2 regions of the Kitasatospora sp. NBC_01246 genome follow, and region 1 is predicted to be linked to the other one. Evidence: riboswitches for the same ligand, from Rfam matches in the RefSeq annotation. Region 1 holds a riboswitch; the other holds the start of a gene.

Region 1 (6,936 bases):
ACATCACCAACCCGGACGCCGCGCCGGACAAGCACAGCGCCGCCACCGCGGTGACGCTGCTGCTGATCGGCTCGATGTGCGACCTCTTCGACGGACTGGTGGCGCGCAAGCTGCGCTCCTCCGCCCTCGGGGCCGAACTCGACAACCTGGCCGACCTGATCAGCTTCGGCATCGCGCCGGCCTACTTCGTCGCGGTCTGGGGCATGGTCTCGCCGGGCTCCGACAGCCGTCTCTCGGCGCTGATCGCGCTGACGGTGCTGCTGTCCGTGGTGCTGCGGCTGGCGCGGTTCTCCGCCGTGAAGATGCGACCCGGGGTGTTCCAGGGCATGCCCTGCCCGATGGGCGCCATGACGGTGATCGCCATCGTGCTGCTCGACCCGCCGTTCCTGCCCGGTCTGCTCGCCATCGCCGGTACCGCGTACCTGATGATGAGCCGGATCGAGTACCCGAAGCCGCAGGGGCTGCTGGCCACCGCGACGCTCTGCTGGATCGTGCTCTCGATCGGCTGCCTGGCGGCCTGGGCGACCGGCCTGAAGGGCGGCGACTACCTGCTGCACATCGGCGCCTACGGCCAGATCGCGCTCGCCGCGATGGCCCCGCTGCTGGTGATCCGGCGCAAGGTCGGCCAGAAGGTCGGGGACGTCCGGGCGCGCCGGGCGGAGTCCCGGCTCGGCTGACCCCGAGGGACGTACGACGAAGGGCCCGGATCCGCTCGACGGATCCGGGCCCTCTCGCATGCCCTGCGGCCCTCGCCGGGCCGGTGGTGACGGCCGTGCGGGCGGCGTGCGGCCCCGTGGAGGCCGGCTGCGGCCCTGCCGGGCCGGGTGGCGGCCGTTGGGCCGCCACGGTCAGGCCCGAGCGGCTCCGCGCCGCCGCGGCGCGCCCTGACGGCTACGCGCCGCCGCGGTGGACGCTGAAGGCCGAGCGCCGGGCCGCGCGGGCCACGACCGGGTCCGGGTGGACGCCGGAGACGGCGGTCAGCACCGACGCCGCCCGCGGGTGGCCGGACTGCCGGGCCCGGGCGAACAGCCGGACCGGATCACCTGCCGAGGCGCCCTCGACATGGCCCACCAGCAGCTCGGTCTCGCCGTGGTCGAGCACCGCGGCCGCGGTGTCCACCCAGAGCCAGGCGGCGTCCTCCGCGCCCAGCACATCGGCCGGGGCGACGCCCTCGTCCGACTGCTCGGCCAGCCAGAGCAGCGCGTAGGGGCGCAGCACCGGGGCGTCCACGGCCGCCCGGACGGCCTGCTCGGCGGTGGAGCCGGCCACCCGCAGCGCCTCGAAGGCGAGGCCGCGCACCAGTGCGTCGTCACCCTGGGCGGCGTCCAGCAGCTCGGCCACCGCCCGGTCGGCCGGTCGGGCCGCCACCCAGGCGCGGAACTCGGCCCGGGCCGGGCCCGGCGAGTAGTCGGCGCAGGCGTTGAGCAGCTCGAAGGCGCTCTGCTCGATGTGTCCGGCGGCGGTCTGCGCGACGGTGCAGATCTCCTCCAGCTTGGCCCGCACCGCCCAGTGCCCGAGCGGGGAGAGCTCGGCGGCGTCGTCCTTGCGGACCACCGCGCCGACCGCGGCCAGGCCGTCCAGCATCCAGTCCAGGACGGCCGCCACGTCGGAGGGCGCGGCCGGGGTGTCGATCTGCGGCTCGCGGCAGGTGCCGCGGACGGCCGAGACCGCGGAGGCGGCGTGCGGCACGGGCGAGAGGCCCAGCGCGCCGTCGCCGCCGCCGACCCGGCGCTCGTCCAGGCCCCGGCGCAGCAGCTCCAGCAGTTCGCTGTCGGCGACCGGGCCGGCCACCAGGTGGAGGAAGGAGAGCAGCTGCGGCGCCTGGTCGACGGCCTGCCCGGCGAGCACCGCGAACACGCCGCGCAGGGCGGCGGGCGGCACCGGGGCGAGCAGCGTCCAGGCGTCGAACAGGGCGGACCAGCCGCGGACCACGGCCTCGTCGTCGTGCTCCCAGGCGTGCAGGCGCCAGCCGGGGGCGGCGCCGCCGTCCCGGGCCTCGACCAGGCCGACCAGCAGGGCCTGGCCCCAGGCCTTGCCGGCGGCGCCCACCGTCATGGCGAGGGCGCGGCCCGCGTCGCGGGCGTCCTCGGGGAGCAGCTCGCCGCGCTTGTCGACCTCGGCGAGTTCACCGGCCCAGCGGGCGATGCGGACGGCGTCGATCAGCATCCGACGGGCCAGCGGGGCGAGCTCGGCGGGAGCGGGGAAGCCGTCCGGCACCGGGACCCGGCCACGGCCTGGGGCTGGTGCGGGGCCTCGTCGGCGGGGTACGCCGGAGCCGCCCGGCCTGGCGCCGGCGGGGCGGTGGGCAGTTCCGGGGAGACGGGTCACCGTCGCACCGGAGCCGATCGTCGGCGGGAGCTGGGCATCACGGTCGCGCGGATTCCGAGACGTCACGTCGAGCAGTCTTCCCCTTGTACCGGCCTTCTGTCACATCCGATCGGCCCCGACTACCGACAGGTGGTCGCAGGGGGTCGACAAGATCGGGCAACAGAGGCCAAACCGCCTGGCCGGATCTGTGTGACGCGGACACGCCAGCCTGGGGAAAGACGGGGCGGACGGGGTGCGGGAAGGGGCCCGAGGGGCTGTCCGGAACACGGCTAGGACCGCCCGAGACGGGCCTCAGAGCAGCGGGGTGAGCCAGCGCCGCAGGTGCTCCTCGTAGCGGTCGGGGTCGGCGTTCCAGAGGCCGGCGTGCTCGCCGCCGGGGACGGCCTGGAGGCCGACCACGTCGGAGCGGCGGTGGGCCAGCCGGGCGGCGGCCTGCCAGGGGGCCAGCGCGTCGTCGGGCCCGTGCAGGAGGAGCGTGGGCACCCGCAGGTCGGTGCCGTCCGCGAGGCGGGCGAAGTCGGCCAGATCCACGCCGGCCCGGCCCTCGGCCGCGAGCGCGCCCAGCTCGGCGGCGGCGCCCCGGTAGCCGGCCCGGGCGGCGCCCCGGCGGGCGGTGGCCGACCAGTCGAGCACGGGCGAGTCCAGCACCAGGCCGCTGATCGAGGAGGCCCAGGCGGAGCGGGCCGCGGTCTGCAGGACCATGGTCGCGCCGAGCGACCAGCCGTACAGGATGACCCGCCCGGCGCCGCTGTCCAGGGCCAGCCGCAGGGCCGCCTCGACGTCGCGCCACTCGGTCTCGCCGAAGTGGCCGAGGCCGTCCGGGGAGGCCGGCGCGCCCTCGTCGCCGCGGTAGGTGACGGCCAGGACGGGCAGCGCGAGCCGGTGCAGGACGGGCATCACCGGGAGGGTCTGCTGCCGGTCGGCGCCGGGGCCGTGCACCAGGATCACCCAGGTGCCCCGCTTGCCGTCCAGCCGCCAGGCGGGCAGCGCGCCCAGCTCGCCCTGGACGGCGGTCTCGGTGTACGGCAGGCCGAGGGCGCTGGTCGGGTCGCCGAGGTGGACGCGGGGCGTGAAGCGGACCGCGGTACCGGGGGCCAGGGTGCCGCGATCGGCGCGGACCAGCCGGCGGGTGACGCCCCGCTCGTCGGCGTGCAGGATCTCGCCGACCACCGCGTGCCCCCCGTCGCCCCACTCGACGGCCCAGCGGCCGGGGCGGGCGCTCTCGGCGCTGCGGGTGAAGGTGGCCCGTCCGGCGGCGAGGGTCAGCACCACGACGGGGCCGGCGGCCCGCTCACGGCCGACCGCCGGGCGGACCATCCGCTCGGAGGCCCTCCGGCCGATCAGCAGCACGGCGGCCCCGGTGCCGACGGCGGCGGCCGCCACGGCGGCTGCGGTTCCCCAACGCATATCGCTCCCCGCTCTGTTGGTCGCGGACTGGGCAGTCTGCCCACCAGTCCACTCGCGGGGGCGCCACCCGGCCACCGGACGCGGCCGTCCGGGTCACGGCGGCGCGGGTCTTGGCCGGGTCACGGCGGCGCGGGTCTTGGCCGGGTCACGGCGGCGCGGGTCTTGGCCGGGTCACGGCGGCGGGGGTCTTGGCCGGGTCACGGCGGCGGGGGTCTTGGCCGGGTCACGGCGGCACGGGAACCGGCTGCGGGAAGCGGCGGCGCGGTTCTCGGCCCTCTGGTCACGGCGGCGCGGGAAGCGGCAGAGGGAGGGCAGGGAGGGGAGGCGCCGCGCGGGGGCGGCGCGGTACCGGCCCCGTCAGACCGGGATCTCGGTCTCCAGCCGCTCCAGCAGCTCCCAGAACCGCTCGCCGAGCGGCCGGGCCGCCGCCGCGCGGGTGTCCGCCGCCGGGGCCGGGGAGCCCCAGCTGCCGACGCCCCAGTGGGAGGTGACCTGGTACTCGCTCTGCAGCGCCGTCAGCACGGCGGTGAGGTCGCCCTCGTGCACCGGCACGATCCGGCCGATCGGCCGGAGCTGCGCCTGCCAGCGGCCGTCCACGCACTGCCGCAGCCGCCGGTCCAGCTCCTGCGCCCGGCCGGTCACCGCGACCAGCTCGCGCAGGGTCGTGCCGAGCACCTGGGCCAGCGCGTGGGTCTGCTCCTGGTCGCCGTCCCACTGACCGGTCGCCTCGGCCCGCTGGTAGCGGTCCAGTGCGAGGCCGATCCGGTGGGCCGCGCTCTCCTGGTTGAGCTCCCGGGCGACCCGGAAGTCCCGCAGCCGGGCCGGGCGGACGCCCATCAGCTGGGCCGGCGGGCACCAGAGCGCCCGGGCCAGGGCGATGAACTCGTCCTCGGCGGGGCGCAGCTCGCCGCTCTCCCAGCCGAGCACGTGGGAGGGCAGCAGCCGGACGCCGTGCGCGGCCATGCCCTCGACCACCTGCTCGGGGGTCAGCCCGAGGCCGGCGCGGTGCGCGCGGGCGGCCGCGGGCGAGAAGGGCACCGGGGGCACGGCGGGTGGCTGTCTGCGTCGCATGGCCCGACGGTAGGGGGCGGTCCGGCCGCCCCCCAGCCGCCGAACACACGAAGCGGACCCGGAGGCTCCTCTGGGTGACTGGACGATCGCACAGGCTGTCATGCCCCTGCGGGGGGTGCCGATCGGAGGTAGCGACGGGGTCGGGCGGCCCGGCTCCGCTGTGACCAACCCCTCCGTGACCTTGGTTGACGCACGGTTCGGCCGCGTGATGGGATCCTTCAGCCAAACGGAGGCATGCAGAGGAAGCCGGTGCGAGTCCGGCGCGGTCCCGCCACTGTCACCGGGGAGCACACTCGGAGTCCCTCCTCCGCCGGCCACGGCGCCGGAGGGGGCCCATCGCGGCGGGCCGTCAGAAGCCGCCGCCGGGCCCGGGGGTGCGTTCGACCCGGAAGCCAGGAGACTCTCGCCCCCGGTACGTCGATCCAGGGCGCGGACCCTGAGTGAGGACACGCACGCGATGCAGGCTGCCCCGACCTTCCGAGCCCTCTGCTGTCCACCGTGCGCCCGCTGACCCGCGCCGCCGCCTTCACCCTGGGGGCCGCGGCCGGGTACCTCGCCGACGCCCGCTTCGCCGACCCGCGCCTCGGCCACCCGGTGGCCGTCTTCGGCGGTGCGGCCGGCCGGCTGGAGCGGCGGATCTGGCGGGACGACCGCGCCGTCGGAACGGCTTTCACGGCGCTCTGCGTGGGCACCGTCGCGGCCGGCGCGCTGGCGGCCGACCGCACCCTGGGCCGCCGGCCGCTCGGGCGGGCCGCGCTGGCCGCCGCCGCGACCTGGACGGTGCTCGGCGGCACCTCGCTCACCCGCGAGGCCCGCACGATCGGACGCTCGCTCGCCGCGCACGACCTCGCGGCGGCGCGGCAGCGGCTGCCGCACCTGTGCGGGCGGGACCCGAGCGCCCTCGACGAGGGGCAGATCGCCCGCGCGGTGGTCGAGTCGGTCGCCGAGAACACCGCCGACGCCGTGGTCAACGCACTCGTCTGGGGCGCCCTCGCGGGCACGCCCGGGCTGCTGGCGTTCCGCGCGGTCAACACCCTGGACGCGATGGTCGGCCACCGCTCGCCGCGCCACGCCCGGTTCGGCTGGGCCTCGGCGCGGCTGGACGACGTGGCGGGCTGGCCGGGCGCGCGGCTGACCGCGCTGCTGACCGTCGCCGCCGCGCCCGAGCCCCGGACGGCCTGGCGGGTCTGGCGCCGGGACGGCTCCGCCCACCCCAGCCCCAACGCGGGCCAGGCCGAGTCGGCCTTCGCCGGCGCCGTCGGCGTGCGGCTCGGCGGCACCCTGCGGTACGGCGCCCGGGTCGAGCACCGGCCGGTACTGGGCGGCGAGCTGCGACCGGTGACGGTGGACGACATCGAGCGCGCCTGCCGGCTCTCCCGCCGGGTGGGACTGCTCGCACTGGGTACGACCGTCGCCGGGCACGCCGTCGTGCAGGCACTCAAGGCGGGGACGAGAAGGGGGAGCGCATGAGCAACGCACTGCTGGTCGCCGGGACGACCTCGGACGCCGGCAAGAGCGTGGTCACCGCGGGCATCTGCCGCTGGCTGGCCCGTCAGGGCGTCGCCGTGGCGCCGTTCAAGGCGCAGAACATGTCGCTGAACTCCTTCGTCACCGCCGACGGTGCCGAGATCGGCCGCGCCCAGGCGATGCAGGCCCAGGCGGCCCGGGTGGAGCCCGAGGCGGCGATGAACCCGGTGCTGCTGAAGCCCGGCGCGGACGGCCGCAGCCAGGTGGTGCTGCTCGGCCGGGCGGTCGCCGAGGTCGGCGCGCTGGACTACCGCGACCGCAAGCCCGTCCTGCTGGAGCGAGCGCTGGAGTGCCTGGCCGACCTGCGCCGGCGCTACGACGTGGTGGTCTGCGAGGGCGCCGGATCGCCCGCCGAGATCAACCTGCGGGACCGGGACATCGCCAACATGGGCCTGGCCACCGCCGCCGGCCTGCCGGTCGTGGTGGTCGGCGACATCGACCGCGGCGGCGTGTTCGCCGCGATGTACGGGACGCTGGCGCTGCTGTCGGAGCAGGACCAGCGCCATGTGGCGGGCTGGTTCGTCAACAAGTTCCGCGGCGACGCGCGGCTACTGGCGCCCGGGCTGGAGATGCTGCGCGAGCTGACCGGCCGTCCGGTGCTGG
Region 2 (6,936 bases), 2.5 Mb from region 1:
CCCGCCGGTCGCCCCGGTCCAGGGCGGCCGCCGCGCGCCACACGAGCGCCCTCGCCGCCTCCAACTCCGTCGCCATGTCGGCGAGTCGGAACTGCAGCGCCTGGGCGTGCAGCAGGCGGGCCCCGAACGCCTCACGGTCGGCGAGATAGGCCACCGCACGTTCCAACGCACTCTGGGCGCCGCCCAGTGAACAGGCCGCAATGCCGAGCCGCCCGCCGTTGAGGCCGCCCATGGCGATGCGGAAACCCTCGCCCTCCGCCCCGAGCAGGCGGTCGGCGGGCAGCCGGACGCCGTCCAGCAGCACCTGCCGGGTCGGCTGGGCGTTCCAGCCCATCTTGTGCTCGTTCGGACCGAAGGACAGCCCACGGTCGTCGCGGTCCAGGAGGAACGCGGAGACGCCGTCCGGCCCCGGGCCGCCGGTCCGCGCCATCACCACGTACACCTGGGATGTGCCCGCGCCGGAGATGAACTGCTTGACGCCGTCCAGTACCCACTGGTCGCCGTCGCGCACGGCCCGGGTGGTGAGCGCGGCGGCGTCGGAGCCGGCGCCGGGCTCGGTGAGGCAGTAACTGCCCAACTGTTCGGCCGTGCAGAGTGCCGGCAGCCAGCGGGCACGCTGCGCCTCGGTTCCGTAGCGGTCCACCATCCAGCCGACCATGTTGTGAATGGACAGGTAGCCGGCGATCGACGGGCAGCCGGTCGCGAGTGCTTCGAAGGCGACCACCCCGTCCAGTCGGGAGAGCTCCGATCCGCCGACGTCCTCGCGCGCGTACACACCGGCCAGGCCCACGTCCGCCGCCTTGCGCAGCACCTCGACCGGGAAGTGCTTGTCCCGGTCCCATGCCACCGCGTGCGGGGCGAGGTACTCGTCGGCGAAGGCCCGGGTCGCCTTCGCGATGGCGCGCTGGTCGTCCGTCAGGTCACCTGCGTGCACCGTACTCATCCCATCGTCGGCATGGTGAAGCTCGCGCCCTCCTTGACCCCGGAGGGCCAGCGCGAGGTGACGGTGCGGGTGCGGGTGTAGAAGCGGATCGAGTCGGGGCCGTGCTGGTTGAGGTCGCCGAAGCCGGATCGCTTCCAGCCGCCGAAGGTGTGGTAAGCGATCGGCACCGGGATCGGCACGTTGACCCCGACCATGCCGGTGTTCACCCGGCGGGCGAAGTCCCGGGCGGTGTCGCCGTCCCGGGTGTAGATGGCCACGCCGTTGCCGAACTCGTGCTCACTCGGCAGCCGCAGCGCCTCCTCGTAGTCAGCGGCGCGGACCACGGCCAGGACCGGGCCGAAGATCTCCTCCCGGTAGATCCGCATGCCGGGAGTGACCCGGTCGAACAGCGAGGCACCGAGGAAGTAGCCGTCCTCGTGGCCGGACAGGCGGAAGTCCCTTCCGTCCAAGACGAGTTCGGCTCCCTCCTGGACCCCGAGGTCCAGGTAGTCGCGGACGCGCTCCAGGGCGTCGCGGCCGACCAGCGGACCGAAGTCGGCCGCCGGGTCGTCCGAGCGGCCGACCTTCAACGCGGCGATCCGCTCGACCAGCTTCGCCACCAGGGCGTCCGCCGTCTCGTCCCCGACCGGGACGGCGACCGAGATCGCCATGCAGCGTTCACCGGCCGAGCCGTAGCCGGCGCCGACGAGGGCGTCGGCGGCCTGGTCGAGATCGGCATCCGGCATCACGATCATGTGGTTCTTCGCTCCGCCGAAGCACTGGGCGCGCTTGCCGTGCGCTGCCGCGGTGGCGTAGACGTACTGGGCGATCGGGGTCGAGCCGACGAAGCCGAGCGCCTCGACCCGGGGGTCCTCCAGCAGCGTGTCCACGGCCTCCTTGTCGCCGTTGACGACGTTGAGCACGCCCGGGGGAAGCCCCGCTTCGAGGAAGAGCTCGGCCAGGCGCAGCGGCACCGAGGGGTCGCGCTCGGAGGGCTTGAGGACGAAGGCGTTGCCGCAGGCCAGCGCGGGCGCGGCCTTCCAGAGCGGGATCATCGCCGGAAAGTTGAACGGCGTGATGCCCGCGACCACGCCGAGCGGCTGGCGCATCGAGTAGACGTCGATTCCGGTGCCGGCGTTGTCGCTGAACTCGCCTTTCAGCAGGTGCGGGATCCCGGCGGCGAACTCCACGACCTCCAGGCCGCGCTGGATGTCGCCGTGGGCGTCGGCCACGGTCTTGCCGTGCTCGGCGGACAGCAGCCGGGCCAGCTCCTCCTTCTCCTGCTCGACCAGCTGCAGGAAGCGCAGCAGCACCCGCGCCCGCCGCTGCGGGTTCCAGGCGGCCCACTCGGGCTGGGCCTGCGCGGCGTCGGCGATCACCGCCTCGACCTCGGCCCGGTCGGCCAGCGGCACCCGGGCCTGTACCCGGCCGGTGTTGGGGTCGTACACGTCGGCGAAGCGCCCGGACGTCCCGGCGATGCGCTTGCCGCCGACGAAATGGGTCAGTTCACGAACCATCGGTTCCTTCTCTCATCGTGGATGGGGAGAGGAGGAATGGAGAGACCACCGCCGCCGTCCGGGCACACGGTCGTGCGCGCCTACGGCGGTCCGGCGGTTGACGTCACCGTCGGGGGCGGAGTTGTACCCCGACGGTCAGCACGGCAGGGCAAGGGGCAGCGAAACGGGAAAGGCGGCCCGGAGTCATGCGTGTCGTCTCCATCCTCGTGGAAAGCACGGACCACCCGCGGCCGGTATCCTGACTCCCGGATCCACGCCCGCCCCCAGGCCTTCCCGGCTGGCTGCCAGTGGCCGTCATCCACGAGGACGAACTCCCCGGTCACAGTGGCGGGACCGTGCCGGACTCACACCGGCTTCCCTGACACCGCGGACCTGGCATCGACCATATAGTTGGACGTCCTAGTAAGTCCAGAGGCCCGGGCGCCGCGGCGCGCCCTGGGAATCCCCGCCACTGCGACCGAGGGCGACCGCCGACCCGGGCCGCCTCAGGTGCGCCCGTAGCGGACCGCCTGGTCGGCGAACTCCCGGGCCATCTCCTCGGTCACGGTCGGCCGGGTGCGCCGGATGGCGTCCAGGTAGTCCTCGGTGCCGGGTTCGGTGCGTTCCCCCGTGTCGAGGGTGTGCTCGAAGACGGCCTGGGCGACCGCCATGGCGACCTGCCGGATGTCGGCGGGGGTGAAGCCGCTGCTGGCGCCGGCCAGCACAGCCGTGTCGGCCGCCGTGCCCGTCCTGGCGGTGTAGCCGGCCCAGAGGGCGTTGCGGGCCTCGTGGTCCGGCGGCCCCACCGGCAGGACGTAGTCGAACCGGCCGTGGCGCAGGAACGCCGGGTCCAGGGCGGCCACCGAGTTGGTGGCGCAGACGAGCAGTCGGCCCTCCCGGTCGCGGAACCGCACGATCGACTTGAGGAGCTCGTTGACCACGCCTACCGACGCGGGATCGGCGAGGCTGCGGGTGCCGGCGACCTCCTCGACTTCGTCGATGAAGACCAGCACGTGGTCCAGCTGCGCCATCTCCTCGAAGCGGCGGCCGAGCCCCGTGGCGAGCCCGTCCTCCGAAGCGATCCGCGAGGGGAAGAACTCTACGAACGGCCAGCCGAGCCGGCCGGCCACGGCCTTGGCGAAGGTGCTCTTGCCCGTGCCCGGCGGGCCGAACAGCACGACCGCGCGCGGCGGTTCCACCCCGTGGGCGTCCGCGAGTTCGGGATTGGCCAGCGGCAGCACCAGTCGCCGTTCGATGAGCCGCTTCTCGTCGGCCATCCCCGTGAGCTGCCCCCAGAGGCGGGCCTCGGGCACCACCGCGCCCAGCGAGGCCAGCACCGTCGTGCCCTGGCCGGTCACCGCCTGCGGTTTCTCGAAGTAGGTGAGCCCCCGGTGAGGACGGAACCCGGAGTTGCCCAGCGCCGCGGCGCCGGTCTCCTCCTCGGGCAGCAGGGCCGCGACGACTCGCGCCCCGGCATCCTGCAGTCGGTGCTCCAGCGCGGACAGCAGCGCCGTCCCCAGCCCGAGGTTCCGCCAGGCGGGGTGCAGCGCGATCCGCAGCACCCAGGCCCGGTCCCCGTCCACCCGGCCCACCGCCGTGCCCACCAGACGCCCGTCGGCCACCGCGACGACGCTCGGATTCTGCGCCTGCAGCGCGGCGACGAGCTCGGAGAGCCGGAAGACGGCGGGTCGGTCCGTGGTGGCGCTCTCACCGTCGAGCCGCACCACCGCTTCGAGATCGTCGGGAGTGAATTCCCGAACGTGCCACACCGCCATACCGAGCCTCGAACGCCACGATTCCGGGGCTTCCATCATCGTCCCTCCACCGCCCACCCGCTCGCCCGGAGGGCGGAGCCGCGGGTGCGATCCGTCGGCCAAGGGGCCCTGGCGCCCCTCGGTCCCCTCGGTCGTTCCAGGCCGCTCAGGATCACGTCCAGCGCGAACTCGAACATTCCGGGAGTCGGGGGCGCTTGCGCCGCTCGACCGCTACCAGGCTCTGGAAGGTCAGCGACGGCAACGGCACCGTGTACACGTTCGACTCGCCCACCACGGCGGGTCTCGCCGCCAGTACCGACTTGGGCGCCCTCAAAGCGTCGAATTCCTTGCCTCGCGGTCAGGAGGCTCTGCCAGGAGGCGCAGGCGGCCTCCAGGCGGCCGCCTTTCGGGTTCCGTGCCGCCTGCGCGGCGGCGTCGACCGCCGTCGGGGCGTGGGCCCCAGCAACCCGCCCGCCGCCACCACGACCGCCGTCGCGTGTCCGCTGGGCACGGAGGCCGTCACCTTCGCCCCAGGGCTGAAACTGGCCGTCCCGCCTCCGGTACCCCTCAACCCGTCCGTCCCCCTCGGCGCGAGCGGCGCACTCGCCGCCTGCGTGTCGCTCGACCTGCACCACACCTCGGGAACGATCACGTTCACCGGCAGCGGGCCGCTCACCTGCCCGGGCGGCAACTCCACCGGAAGCGGGCGGGTCACGTGGTCTGATCCCGGCACCACCCCCTCCGACTTCACCTTAACCGGCGGGGGCGGTACGCCCCGACGGCGTGACCGTCCTGCCCCTGTCCGGCAGTGTGGCGGCCGGCCGTCAGGCGCCCGGCGCACAGATCGGCGCCTGGCGCACCACCGAGCCCCACGCCGTGCGTCACCACCGTTCCACGCCCGATTCACTCGGTGCTCGGCTCGTGTTAGCGTCCGATGATCCTGATCCGAGCTGCGCCCAGGCCCGTCGGCCGGAGCGCAGCTCCATGGGGCGATCGGCGAGGGGGCACCACCATGGCAGCACCGGAGACGAATCGGCGGACGGCGGAGCAGCGGACCGGGTGGGCTGCCGGGCGGACGACCACCGCACCACCCCGAGCAGGACGTTCGGCGAGGGTCCTGGTCACCGATCTGGACGGCACGCTGCTCGGCGGCGACCGGGCCGACCGCCGCCGGCTGCACGACGCCCTGGCCCGGCACCCGGAGGTGACCGTGGTCTTCGCGACCGGCCGGGGGCTCTCCTCAGTACGCGAGGTGCTGCAGGAGCCGCTGGTGCCCAGACCGCGCTGGATCATCGCCGATGTCGGGGCGAGCGTCATCGACGGCACCGACCAGAGCCCGGTCGCGGACCTGCAGCACCGACTGCGCAGCGGCTGGCCCGGGGCCGAACGCGTACGGGCCGCGCTGCGGCGCTTCCCGGCGCTGGTCTACCAGCACGGCGTGGCTCAGGACGGCCGCTGCTCGTTCCACCTGCGCCCGGACCAGCTGACCCCGGAACTCACCGAGACCGTCCGGGCGCTGGGCTGCAGCTGGCTCTACTCGGCGGACCGCTACTTCGACGTGCTCCCGCCCGGTGCGAGCAAGGGCGGCGCGCTGGCGGCGCTGGCCGCCCAGCAGAACTGGCCGATGAGTTCCGTCCTGGTCGCCGGTGACTCCCTCAACGACCTGTCGCTGTACGGGCTCGGCGCGCACGGTGTGATCGTCGGCAATGCCGAACCCGCCCTGCTCGCCGCCGTCCCCGACGACCGAGCCGTCCACCGGCCCGACCGGCCCGGCGCCGCCGGCATCCTGGCTGCCCTGCAAGAGCTCGGCTGGATCGAGCGCGACTATCCACTCGTGGTCGGCTACCACCGCCCGCCCGTCCGCCTGACACCCGGCGGCTGGCGCCCGCCGGCGAGCCCGAACGGCATCCTGCCCACCCTGCGCAGCCTGTTCGCCGCCAACCCCCAGGCGATCTGGGCCACCGCCGCCGTTCTCGGACCGCACGCCCGTGCCGGCCGCCTGGACGGGCACGACACCGGTCTGCCGCTCTCCTTCGTCCCGCTGACTCCCGCCGAGTGGGCCGCCTACTTCCACCGAGCGTGCAAGGAGACGCTCTGGCCGGTGCTGATGTCGCAGCCCCGGCGGCTGCGCTTCGACCCGGAGACCTGGACCGGTTACCGCGAGGTGAACGCCCGCTTCGCCGACCACATCGCCGCCCGCGCGGCACCGGGCGCCACCGTGTGGCTGCACGACTACAACCTGTGGCTCGTTCCCGGGCTGCTCCGCCCGGTCCGCCCCGACCTGCGGATCGGCCTGTTCCACCACACCCCGTTTCCCGCGCCCGAGGTCTTCGCGGTCCTGCCCACCGCCGCCGAGATCCGCGCCTCGCTGAGTCACCTGGACTGGGCCGGCTTCCACACCGAGACCTTCGCCGAACACTTCCGCCGGACCCTCGTCGCAAGCCCGGGCGCGGCCCGCGTCGACGTTCCGCGGATCGGTGTCCACCCGCTCGGCATCGACCGCGAGGCCATCGCCTCGGCGGCCCGGGCCAGCGTCCGTACCCGTTCCCCGGCCCGCACGGAGGCCCCTACCGACCGTCCCCGTCCCGGCTCGGCCGACGGGCCGCTCGTGCTCTCCGTCGAACGGCTCGACTACGCCAAGGCCCCCGTGCAGAAGGTCGATGCCGTCGCGGCCCTGCTCGCCCGGCGTCCCGAGCTGCGGGGACGACTGCGGTTCCGGCTGGTCTGCCCGCCTCCCGAGCCCGGAATCACCTCGTACGACGTG

Evidence for each region. Region 1 has a riboswitch for cobalamin ahead of OG618_RS26760 (cobalamin biosynthesis protein). Riboswitches for the same ligand answer to the same signal wherever they lie in the genome.
Region 2: it holds a riboswitch for cobalamin, as region 1 does, so the genes downstream of both, OG618_RS36375 (CoA-acylating methylmalonate-semialdehyde dehydrogenase) here and OG618_RS26760 (cobalamin biosynthesis protein) in region 1, are expected to answer to the same signal.

Annotation. Positions count from the first base shown of each region.
Region 1 covers NZ_CP108484.1:6,183,543-6,190,478, reverse strand. The annotation lists gene OG618_RS26780 (CDP-alcohol phosphatidyltransferase family protein) at 1-677, shown strand, start outside; gene OG618_RS26775 (hypothetical protein) at 892-2,217, opposite strand; gene OG618_RS26770 (alpha/beta hydrolase family protein) at 2,620-3,735, opposite strand; gene OG618_RS26765 (helix-turn-helix domain-containing protein) at 4,093-4,806, opposite strand; cobalamin riboswitch at 5,019-5,211, shown strand; gene OG618_RS26760 (cobalamin biosynthesis protein) at 5,305-6,276, shown strand; gene OG618_RS26755 (cobyric acid synthase) at 6,273-6,936, shown strand, end outside.
Region 2 covers NZ_CP108484.1:8,648,385-8,655,320, forward strand. The annotation lists gene OG618_RS36370 (acyl-CoA dehydrogenase family protein) at 1-934, opposite strand, end outside; gene OG618_RS36375 (CoA-acylating methylmalonate-semialdehyde dehydrogenase) at 940-2,439, opposite strand; cobalamin riboswitch at 2,651-2,843, opposite strand; gene OG618_RS36380 (ATP-binding protein) at 2,925-4,193, opposite strand; gene OG618_RS36385 (HAD-IIB family hydrolase) at 5,185-6,936, shown strand, end outside.